One region of the Aeromonas salmonicida genome, then DNA from elsewhere that is predicted to be linked to it. Evidence: riboswitches for the same ligand, from Rfam matches in the RefSeq annotation. Region 1 holds a riboswitch; each other region holds the start of a gene.
What was found. A riboswitch is a leader RNA that binds a small molecule or an ion and turns the genes downstream of it on or off. The one in region 1 is predicted to bind cyclic di-GMP.
Positions count from the first base shown of each region.

Region 1 (3,278 bases):
TTTGCCCGGTTCGACGCCCTGACCCAGCAGTGCCTTCACCCCCTTGTCCGTGGTGTAGCGGGTATCGGGATCCCAGCTAGCGTCATACAAGGCGGTCTGGTGCCCCAGCTCGGTGTTGGTCCAAGCGCCGTTGAAGTCGTAGCTCATCAGGAAGATGTGATTCATGTATTGCTGGGCGGCGCGATAATCCACCTTGGCAATCTTGTCATCGCCAGCACTGATGGCGGAGGTGAGCTCGTAGGTGCGGCCCGTCTCTGCGCTCAGCTCGTCGAGCATGGCGCGCAGCTCCTTCATCAAGAGCACATAGGTCTCGCCATCGGAGGCATTGCCAAGATCCGGGTTGGCTCCCTGGCCACCCGGGAACTCCCAGTCGATGTCCACCCCGTCGAAGAATTTCCAGGTTTGCAGGTACTCTTTCACCGAGGCGACGAAGGTGTCGCGCTTGGTCTTGTCACCAAAGAAGAAGAAGGGGTCGGAGAGGGTCCAGCCGCCGATGGAGGGGAGAATTTTCAGGTCCGGATAGGCCTTCTTGAGCGCCATCAGGTTGCCAAAGTTGCCCTTGTAGGGCTCGTCATAAGCGGTGAGATTGCCCTGCCCCATCTGGATGGCAGCCCAGGGATCGTGGATGGAGACCTTGAAGTCCTCCCGCCCAGCGCAGGAGCGTTGCAGCGCCTCGAAACTGCCGGAGATGGACTTGAGACTGTCGTTGATGCCATTGCCACCACAGATGGGGGTAAAGCCGTAAAGAATGTGAGTCAGGTTCTGGGCCGGGACCTTGTCCACGGTGAACTTGCGGCCATAGACGCCCCACTCCACATAGTAGGCCCCCACCACCTTGCCGGATTTGTTGGCGTAAGGTTTGTTGTTCTCCTGCAACGGTGCCTTGAGCGGCACCAGATGGCTGCCATCGGTGTCGGCCACCAGAATTTCTTTCTTGTCGGAGAGAGTGCAACCATCGGCATTGCACAGGGCCACCTGCATCTGGTAGCGGCCCCCCTTGGTCACCTTGAAGTTGGCGGTGCCGGAGGCTGACGCGGCGCCGGACCACACCTCCTGGCCATCGAGCAGTACCTTGGCGGTCTGGCCGACATCACCGGACCAGAGATTCCAGCTCACACTGACCGGCGCACCATCGGCATGTACCTTGACCAGTTTGTTGTAGGAGGTGGCGGCTTGATCGACTTCGACGATGGCGAACTTGGTTTCGCCCCAGCCGATGGTGGGTTTGCCGGGGGCGGCAGCGAAGGCAGAGGAGGCACACAGACCCCCGACCAACAACGCCAGTACTGAGGGTTTTGGACTTAACATAGTTGAATATCCTTATTTCGTTCTTGGAATTAACAACGAAAAAGGCAACGCCAACCAGACAGGTAACGCAGACAACATCGCGCCATGGCTTGGCCCATGGACGAAACAACCTGTGGTGGCCCCGCTATCTTAGGTACTGCTGACCCTTAGACCGGAAGCTTTGCGTCCCGGACTTTCGTCCGGTTTGCCTTTTGCACAACTTGATTTGCGACAAAAAATAATCGCCGGTTGAATATAAGGAGTTAAACGAGGAAGGGCAAACCCCTGGCAGGTTATTAATAAGCCACTTTTTATCGGAAAATAGCCCCAAACGAGAAGAAAAGACGCTTTGTTGTGTAAGAAAGCGCCGATCTTGACGTCTCGGGGCTGAGATTAAAAATCAGACGAATTACTTGTTTCGTGATCATCATCAAGTTTGGCAGGCCGCAATATGCTGTTCATCAGCGCACGCAACTTGAGCGGTTTGACCGGTTTGCTGATGTAGCCGTAGCCGTGTTCACGGATCTGCGCCTGCAACTCGCTCTTGCGATCCGCACTGATGATGATGCCGCCAATGTCGTTGCCATGGGCGAGGCGCAGCATGTGCAGGGCCTGCAACCCTGTCTTGCCGTCATCCAGGTGGTAATCGGAGAGCACCAGCTGCGGCAGGAAACCGCCGGCGATGAGATCCTCCGCCTGAGCCTGGCTCTGGGCACACACCACCTCGCAGCCCCAGCGCCCCAGCAGGGAGTGCATGGCGATGAGAATGTCGCCCTCGTTGTCGATGCAAAGCACCCGAACGCCTTCCAGTTGGCTGTCCCGCAGGGCGGGCGCCGCCACTTGCGTCGTTGCAACAGGGCGGGTCGCCAGATTGAGGGTGATGGCAAACACGGATCCCGCCCCCGGCCAGCTGCGCAGGGTCAGGTTGTGGCCCAGCACCAGGGCGATGCCGCGGGCGATGGCGAGCCCCAGACCCAATCCCTGCTCCTTGGCGGTGCGGGAGTGATCGAGGCGGGAAAATTCGTCGAAAATCGCTTCCTGCTTGTCGAGCGGTATGCCGGGACCGTTGTCCCACACCTCAATGCGCACCTTGTCCCCCAGACGGCGACAACCGAGCAGCACACGGCCGCCCGGGTTGTAGCGAAACGCATTGGTGAGGAAGTTTTGCAGCACCCGTCGCAACAGACGCACGTCGCTGTACACAGCCAGCTTGCTCTCCACCACCGAGAACTGAATGCCCCCCGCCTGGGCCAGCACCCCGAACTCCGCCTTGAGGTTGTCGAACACGTCGTGCAGGGCGAAATCGAGCTTTTTGGCCTTGAACTTGCCCGCCTCGAGCCGCGAGATGTCGAGCAGATCCGTGATGAGATCCTCGGTCGCCCCCAGCGCATCGTCGATGTGACGGGCGATGCGGGCCGTCTCATCCCGGGGCGGCAGCATCTCCAGCAGGGAAGAGGTAAACAGCTTGGCGGCGTTGAGGGGCTGGGTCAGATCGTGGCTCACCGCCGCCAGGAAGCGGCTCTTGGAGTGGTTGGCCCGCTCCACCTGCTGGTTCACCAGCAGCAGTTGGCGGTTGAGCTCCGACAGCTCGTGGGTACGCTCGGCCACCCGCGCCTCCAGGTGTTCGTTGGCTTCCCGCAGCACCCGTTCGGCGTCGCGAAACGGGGTGATGTCGGTAAAGGTCATGACGAAACCGCCGGCCGGCATGGGGTTGCCCTGCATCTCGATCACCCGGCCATCGGGTCGCTCCCGCGCCGAGATGTGGGGGCTGCCGCGCTGCATGAAGGCGACCCGCCGTGCCACCTGGGCCTCGATATCTCCCGGGCCGCACAGCCCCTGCTCGGCGTTGTAACGGATGATCTCCTCGATGGATCGCCCCATCTGGATGAGGCCGGGCGGGTAGTGGAACAGCTCTATGTAGCGCCGGTTCCAGGCCACCAGCTTGAGCTCTCTGTCCACCACGGAGATCCCCTGCCCCATGTGCTCTATGG
Region 1 covers NZ_CP110645.1:3,824,503-3,827,780, forward strand. The annotation lists gene ONZ54_RS17735 (glycosyl hydrolase family 18 protein) at 1-1,308, opposite strand, end outside; cyclic di-GMP riboswitch class I at 1,420-1,507, opposite strand; gene ONZ54_RS17740 (hybrid sensor histidine kinase/response regulator) at 1,681-3,278, opposite strand, start outside.

Region 2 (3,278 bases), 2.1 Mb from region 1:
TTGGCGGGTCGGTAGATCATGGCGACCATGATGGCGTCGCCGCCGAAGAAGCGCTCGTCGCCAAGCAGCGCCTTGGGCAGGGCCACGAAGGCGTACTGTTTGTCGGCTTCCTTCTGTTGGGCGTTGAGGCTTTGCACCAGATCACTGATGGCTGAGTGGCTGTCAAAGCCGTTGTTCTCCATCTCCATCAGGCCGAGCAGATCGGCATCCATCTCAGTGATGGCGTTGACTATCTTGGCGCGCTGTTTCTGGAAGTCCTCCAGGTTTTTGGCGCCGCGGTTGCAGCCCTTGGCGCTGTCCGCATCCGCCTGATCCTTGCACAGCACATTGAGGCCCCCCCCCACGCTGGAGTGGCTGGTGAAGTAGTTGAGCACGTTGAAGCTGCCGATACGCAAATCGGTGCCATCGGCACGGGCCGGTGCGCTCTGGCGATCGTTATCGCCGGTGCGCAGCAGATCGCCGGCGGTGATCACCTGATCCTGCGGCACTATCAACCGGTATTCGTTGTAGCTGTAGCCCACCAGCGCATCCAGATTGACCGGGGCATCGCCGATGCGCAGATAACCCTGCTCCGGATCCCAGCCTGGCAGCCAGGGCAGTTTGCCATCGGCGGCCTTGAAGTCAGACTCGAGGAATACCCGGTTGCGGGCGTTGGCCCTGGCCAGCGCCTTTGCTTCCTTGCTGTCGGCGGCATGCAGCTGGGTCGGCTTCATCAGCGGTGCCTGGTGTGACAGCACCAGATTGTTGCGTTTGGCGGCGTAGTCATAGCTGAAGTTGCGGCTTACCTTGAGCGCGCTGTCAGCATCGAGGCGTACCCGCATCCCTTCGTGACGCTCCAGCGCCCGGGCCAGGGTCTCGTTTTCCAGTACCCGCAGCGGCACGGCGGCAGGCACAGAGCCCTGAGCGAGAACCTGCAGACGCGGGGCGCTGCTGTCAACGACCGGCTTGAGCTGGGTGTGGTTGTAGTACTCCTCGACCTTGGCCTCCAGACAGACTTCGGCACCCGGCTTGATGTCCGGGTACTTGCTGGCGAAGTTTTTGTCGTTGAGGTAGACGAAGATGCCATCCGACGTCTGGGGATTGTCATCCCCTTGCAGATCCTGCAGGTAGAAACCCTTGTTGAGACTCTCACCAAGTGCCGTGACCACCGCCTTGACCGTGACGCTCTGCGCACTTTCGAACTTGCCATCGGGGATGAGGGGACTCTTGCCACCAATGCCCTGAATGACGGGGATGGGGGTGAGGGCACTGTCAGCCGGGCAGCTGAAGCTGGCGGCATGGACGGACGGGGACGCGAGTGCAAACCCCACGGCCAGCGACAGCAGGGTACGTGTTCTTTTCATAACGGTTCCTTTTTTATTTTTTGCCAGTGTTTCCATAGCCTTGGCACCTTGACCAAGGGCGCGCATTGTCACATTTCTGGCACGTCATACCAGTGAGCCAACGCACATTACCGGGATGCAAATGAGGGCAGTGCTGGTTTTTTTGACCTGACTAACATTATGAAATTAATGACAAAATCATTAATTCACTGTTCTCGGGAAAGTGTGATCTGGCTTGCATCCACATATTTTTCTTCGAGAATGAAGATTGAGACTCTGCTGGTTGATTCCTATACTCGGCTTGTTCCTCACGGAACCCAGGTAAAGGGCAAACCGGTCGAAATGCCGGGACGCAATGCCTCCGGTCTCCAGATCAGTCGATCCAGATAGCGGGGCTTCCCAGGGTGAAGGTGGTGTTTGTGGCACGTCCATTGCCAGTTGTCTGCTCCCATCACGCCGGTTGCGCTTGTTCTTTGCCCTGGTGACCAATGCCAAGACAAAACAAGGAAGATAACAATATGCAACAGACCTTAAGGCCCAGCAGGCTTGCCATGCTGGTGGCCCTGGCTGCCATGCCCGCTTGGGCACAAGCCGCTTATCCCGCCTATCAGGCCGGCACCGCTTACAAGGCTGGTGATGTGGTCAGCAACGCAGGCGCTCTCTACGAATGCAAAGAATTTCCCTACTCCGGCTGGTGCGGGGCATCCCCCTATCACTATGCCCCCGGTGTGGGTGCTGTCTGGGCCGATGCCTGGAAGCTGTTCAACGACGGCGGCACGACTCCGGGCCTTGGGCTGGCAATCAGTTCGCCCGCTCTTGGTAGCGCTTTCAACGAAGGTGTACCCGTGGCCCTTGCGGTCACCCTGAGCGGCAACAGCAGCGCCCTGGTCAAGGTCGAGTATCTGATCGATGGTCAGCCGGTGGCGGTGAGCAGCGGGGCCCCCTGGTCGGCCAGCTGGGTCGCTACCGGTGTCGGCCCCCATCAACTCAAATCTCGTGGGTTGGACAAGGATGGCACTGTGCTGAGCGAGGCGGATGCCAGCTTCAGCGTCAACGCCGTGGTCGCGCCAGAGGCGCCCGGGGTGAGCATCAGCAGCCCGGCCAACGGCGCCAAGGTAACCCTGGGGCGCAGCGTGGCGGTCAGTGGCAATGTGACCGATGCCAACAATGACGTGGCCAGGGTCGAGCTCTACGTAGATGGCAAGAAGGTGGGCGAAGATACCAGCGCCCCCTGGCAGGTGAGCTGGACGCCCCAGAGCAAGGGGGCTGCCGCCCTCAAGCTGGTAGCGACCGACAAGGAAAATCTGGTGGGCGAGTCTGCCCAGGTCGATGTGCAGGTGGAAGAGGCGGCGCTGCCGCCCACAGGTGGCAACCTCTCTTGTGACATTCGCCAGATCTATCGCCCGGACGGTTACGAGTGCATGGGGGATGACCACGCCCGCCGGGTGATCGGTTACTTCACCTCCTGGCGCACTGGCAAGAATGGCCTGCCCGCCTACCTGGTGAACGACATCCCCTGGGACAAGCTCACCCACATCAACTACGCCTTCGCGGCGGTGGACGAGCAGAGTCACCAGATCAAGGTGGATGATGCAGCCACCAAGCTGACCTGGGATGGGGTGCCGGGCGCCGAGATGGATCCCGAATTCGCCTATCAGGGCCACTTCAACCTGATCTCCAAGTACAAGAAGCAGTATCCGGACGTGAAGACCCTTATCTCGGTCGGAGGCTGGGCCGATACCCGCGGCTTCTACACCGCCACCACCAAGGGCGACTGCTCGGTCAATACAGCCGGCATCAACGCCTTTGCCGATTCGGCGGTGAGCTTTATCCGCCAGTACGGTTTCGATGGGGTGGATGTGGACTACGAGTACCCCACCTCCATGAAGGATGCGGGCAACCCCAACGACTTCCCGCTCTCCAACCAGTGCCGTGCCAAGCTGTTTGCCAACTACG
Region 2 covers NZ_CP110645.1:1,009,635-1,012,912, forward strand. The annotation lists gene ONZ54_RS05025 (ExeM/NucH family extracellular endonuclease) at 1-1,343, opposite strand, end outside; cyclic di-GMP riboswitch class I at 1,640-1,725, shown strand; gene ONZ54_RS05030 (glycosyl hydrolase family 18 protein) at 1,841-3,278, shown strand, end outside.
Region 2: another riboswitch for cyclic di-GMP. It lies ahead of ONZ54_RS05030 (glycosyl hydrolase family 18 protein); the one in region 1 lies ahead of ONZ54_RS17735 (glycosyl hydrolase family 18 protein).

Region 3 (3,278 bases), 460 kb from region 1:
CTTTCAGTACTACCTGCACCTCGCTGCCGGCGGGCAGGGTCTGGCGGCAAACCCGATAGCTGATGGTCTTGTCCCCTTCCTGGCGGGTCTGGGGTTCATCGCACTCCTGCTGGGTTTTGGTTTCATCCAGCTGCCAGCTGTACTTGCGCCATACGTGGATCTCGCTCACCTGGCTGGCAGCCTGACTGCCTGGCACGGGTTGCAGGCGGAAGAAGATCTGCTCGAGGCGGCCATCCCGCTCGTTGGGGGTCTCTTCCAGCACGCTGAGTTGCTGCCAGTTTTGCGGCTGATATTGCCAAACCTGCTCGGCGCAGCGGCCCTGGGCGTTGAGCTCGCAGCGATCCAGCTCCTGCTCGCTGTGACCCAGTATGATGCGCTCGACCAGCGGCATACGATCCTGGCGCGGTGCGGTCGGGGTGCCGATCAATGGCTCCCAGCGGCCCTGCTCCATGCCGTAACCATAGTCATAGCTGCTGGCCGGGATGGCCTTGCCTGCCGGCACCACCTGCTCGCAGCTGAGGTAACGGATCTGCCAGCCCTGCTCAATCCTGAGCTGCGGCTCGCCGCAGACTTGCTCCGCCAGAGCACTGAGGTCGCTATCGTTCCAGTCGAAGCGGCGATAGACGCGCAGTTGCTGATAGGGGGCATCGTCATTGCGGGCGCTGAGCTCGTAGGTGACTTCGGTGACGCGATCGCTCAGCTGGCGGCTCGATTCACCGTTCAGCCGGTATGCTTGCCAGTCGGTGGGGGAGTAATTGGCCAGCGCCGAGGTGGCGAGCAGGCCCGGTGCTGCCAGAAGCAGCAACCTTGTACCCAGATTGTTCATTTTTATCCCTTTGGATGAGAGTCTGCGTGGTTATCGCGGGCAATGTACTAAGTTCCAAAAGGGTATCAACTCACCAATCAGGCCATATAAATCATTTATTTAGCATCTATCAAAACACATTGAGTCTCATTGGGGGCTGCAGTGATAGCAAGGACTCATCTGCCATCTGGGGGGGATCTAAGCCTCCACGCTGTGAATGTGATCCAGCTCTCGTTTGAGGTTTGCTGTGCCGTGGGCAGGTGTGCCTCATGTCCGAATGGTATGGAGGCTCTGTGCTGGCGATCGCCAGGCGTTTATGTGGTCATGATGCTGTGACCCAGGAAAGGGTGGATAGGGAAGGGGAACAGGTCGAGAGGACGCGGAGCAGAGGGGCAACCGAGACTGACAAGAGGGACGCGACACAAAGGCAACAGAGGTTGCTTTGCCAGTGGCCAAGACAGGCTGCCGACAAACCAATCGGTATGCCGGCCCTGATCCTCAAGCAATCCTGAGCCAGGCTCAGGAGGAAACTAGAGGTAACTGACGGTCACTATGGCCATGCTATTGCTGCCTTCTGACAGCTTGTAATTCAGGGTGCCATTGATGGCGTTGAGGCTGCCAGTTTGTCGCAGGCTGGCCAAATCCAGGGTTTGGCGCTGTGCGCCGGAATAGCAGGTCACGCTGTTGTCAGAAAAGTCACAGGGTGATTCATAAATGGTACCAGTCAGGGTCACTGTGCCATCGTAAGCCGACGCGGTAGCGGGCAACAGTGCAGCACCAAGCAGCAAGGCGGTGGCGGCTGAGGAGGCGCAACGGATAATGCTTTTGCGGACAGAACCGGTGGAGGGGATGCAAGTGTTCATTTTATGTCCTTTTCGTCACATGTCGTTGTACGAAAAGGGCAACGCAATCAAAGAGAATGGCATTCAGATCATGACATCACTCTTCTCAGTTGGCAGCTCCGCTGTCTTAGGTATCTACACCCTTAGACCGGTGGCTTTGCGTCCCGACCTTTCGATCGGTTTGCCCTTTACTCTATGTCCGGATGATAACACCCCACTTTGAGAAATCAATCGCTATAAAAAAAGATGGGATATAAGTCACACCTCACAAGTGTCGATTAGTATTGGTGGGGAAATATGCCGGTCCCATATTGATGATATTTTATTTCCTTCCAATTAAATTTATTATTATGAATGCCTGTGAAGAGTGAGCCAACAACTGCGGATGTTTTAAAGCCAATGTTATTTGACATGGAAACTTTGAATGTTATCCCTGCCGTGAGAGCAAGGTGTGACCTCTTGTGCATCACAGGCAGCTTCAGATAATCCTGATTGCCTGATTGCCTGATTGCCTGATTGCCTGATTGCCTGATTGCCTGATTGCCTGATTGCCTGATTGCCTGATTGCCTGATTGCCTGAACGTGATCAGAAACATGGCCAGGAGAGTATATTTATCGTGCTCAATGTTGGTTTTTTGTTAATTTGGTTTGTGGTGTGATTAGGTTATTGGTTAATTTAATATCGCCAATGTTCAATACAGTGCTGATAATGGTGTTTTGTTATTTCAATGTGTTCCGTTGCGATTGTAAGTGTATGATTTTAAAGTGTTTAAAAAAAGATTTATAAAAATCAAAATGTATTTGATGTGCATCAAATACGTCGTTAATTTGTTTCCCAAGCAAAGGTTGAAAGCAGTATTTCTACACGGCTTACATGGATATGTATTCGTGCAGATATAAAAGGTAGCGGGAACTGCCTTTGATACGGTCTTCTGCCTTGGCTTGATAAAATTGGACATACACAGAGCAACTGATTGTCTGGCTCATATCTTCACCGGCTTAATGAAGAAAAAGTCATGCAAGAGTAGCTGTGTGGCATATCGTCTCATTATTTAACACTGTGACTCCAGCATGGTTTAGGTAATGAGATAAAACACACGTTAATGTAGGTATAAAGAATGAACGCTAATAAAATTTTGGTTGCTATGGGTGTTGGTTCCATGCTGCTGTGCGGCTCTGCTGTTGCTGCCGGCGGTGCTGGTTCAGGTAAAGTCACCTTTAACGGTGAAATTATCAATGCCCCTTGCTCCGTTGCTCCCGAGTCTGTTGACCAGGTTGTTGAAATGGGCCAGATCAGCACCAAAGAGCTGGTCAAAGGTGGTGAGTCCAACTCCAAGCCGTTCAGCATCAAACTGCTGAACTGTGAAATCACTCCTGATGAAGATGCTGTAAAAGTCACCTTCAGTGGCATCAAAGATAGTATTGATCCGAGCCTGCTGATTATCGGTGGTGGTCAAGCTAAAGGTGCTGGTATCAAGATGACTGCTCCGGGTGGTGCTGCCATTGTATTGGGCGAGCCTACCACTGCCTTCAACTTGGTGAACGGTGATAACGAACTGCCCTTCAGCGCCGTGCTGAAAGGCTATGCCGACCAGACTGCCAACCCGCTGACTGCCGGTGCCTTCACTGCA
Region 3 covers NZ_CP110645.1:4,287,044-4,290,321, reverse strand. The annotation lists gene ONZ54_RS19985 (collagenase) at 1-826, opposite strand, end outside; gene ONZ54_RS19980 (hypothetical protein) at 1,336-1,668, opposite strand; cyclic di-GMP riboswitch class I at 1,757-1,843, opposite strand; gene ONZ54_RS19975 (fimbrial protein) at 2,766-3,278, shown strand, end outside.
Region 3: another riboswitch for cyclic di-GMP. It lies ahead of ONZ54_RS19980 (hypothetical protein); the one in region 1 lies ahead of ONZ54_RS17735 (glycosyl hydrolase family 18 protein).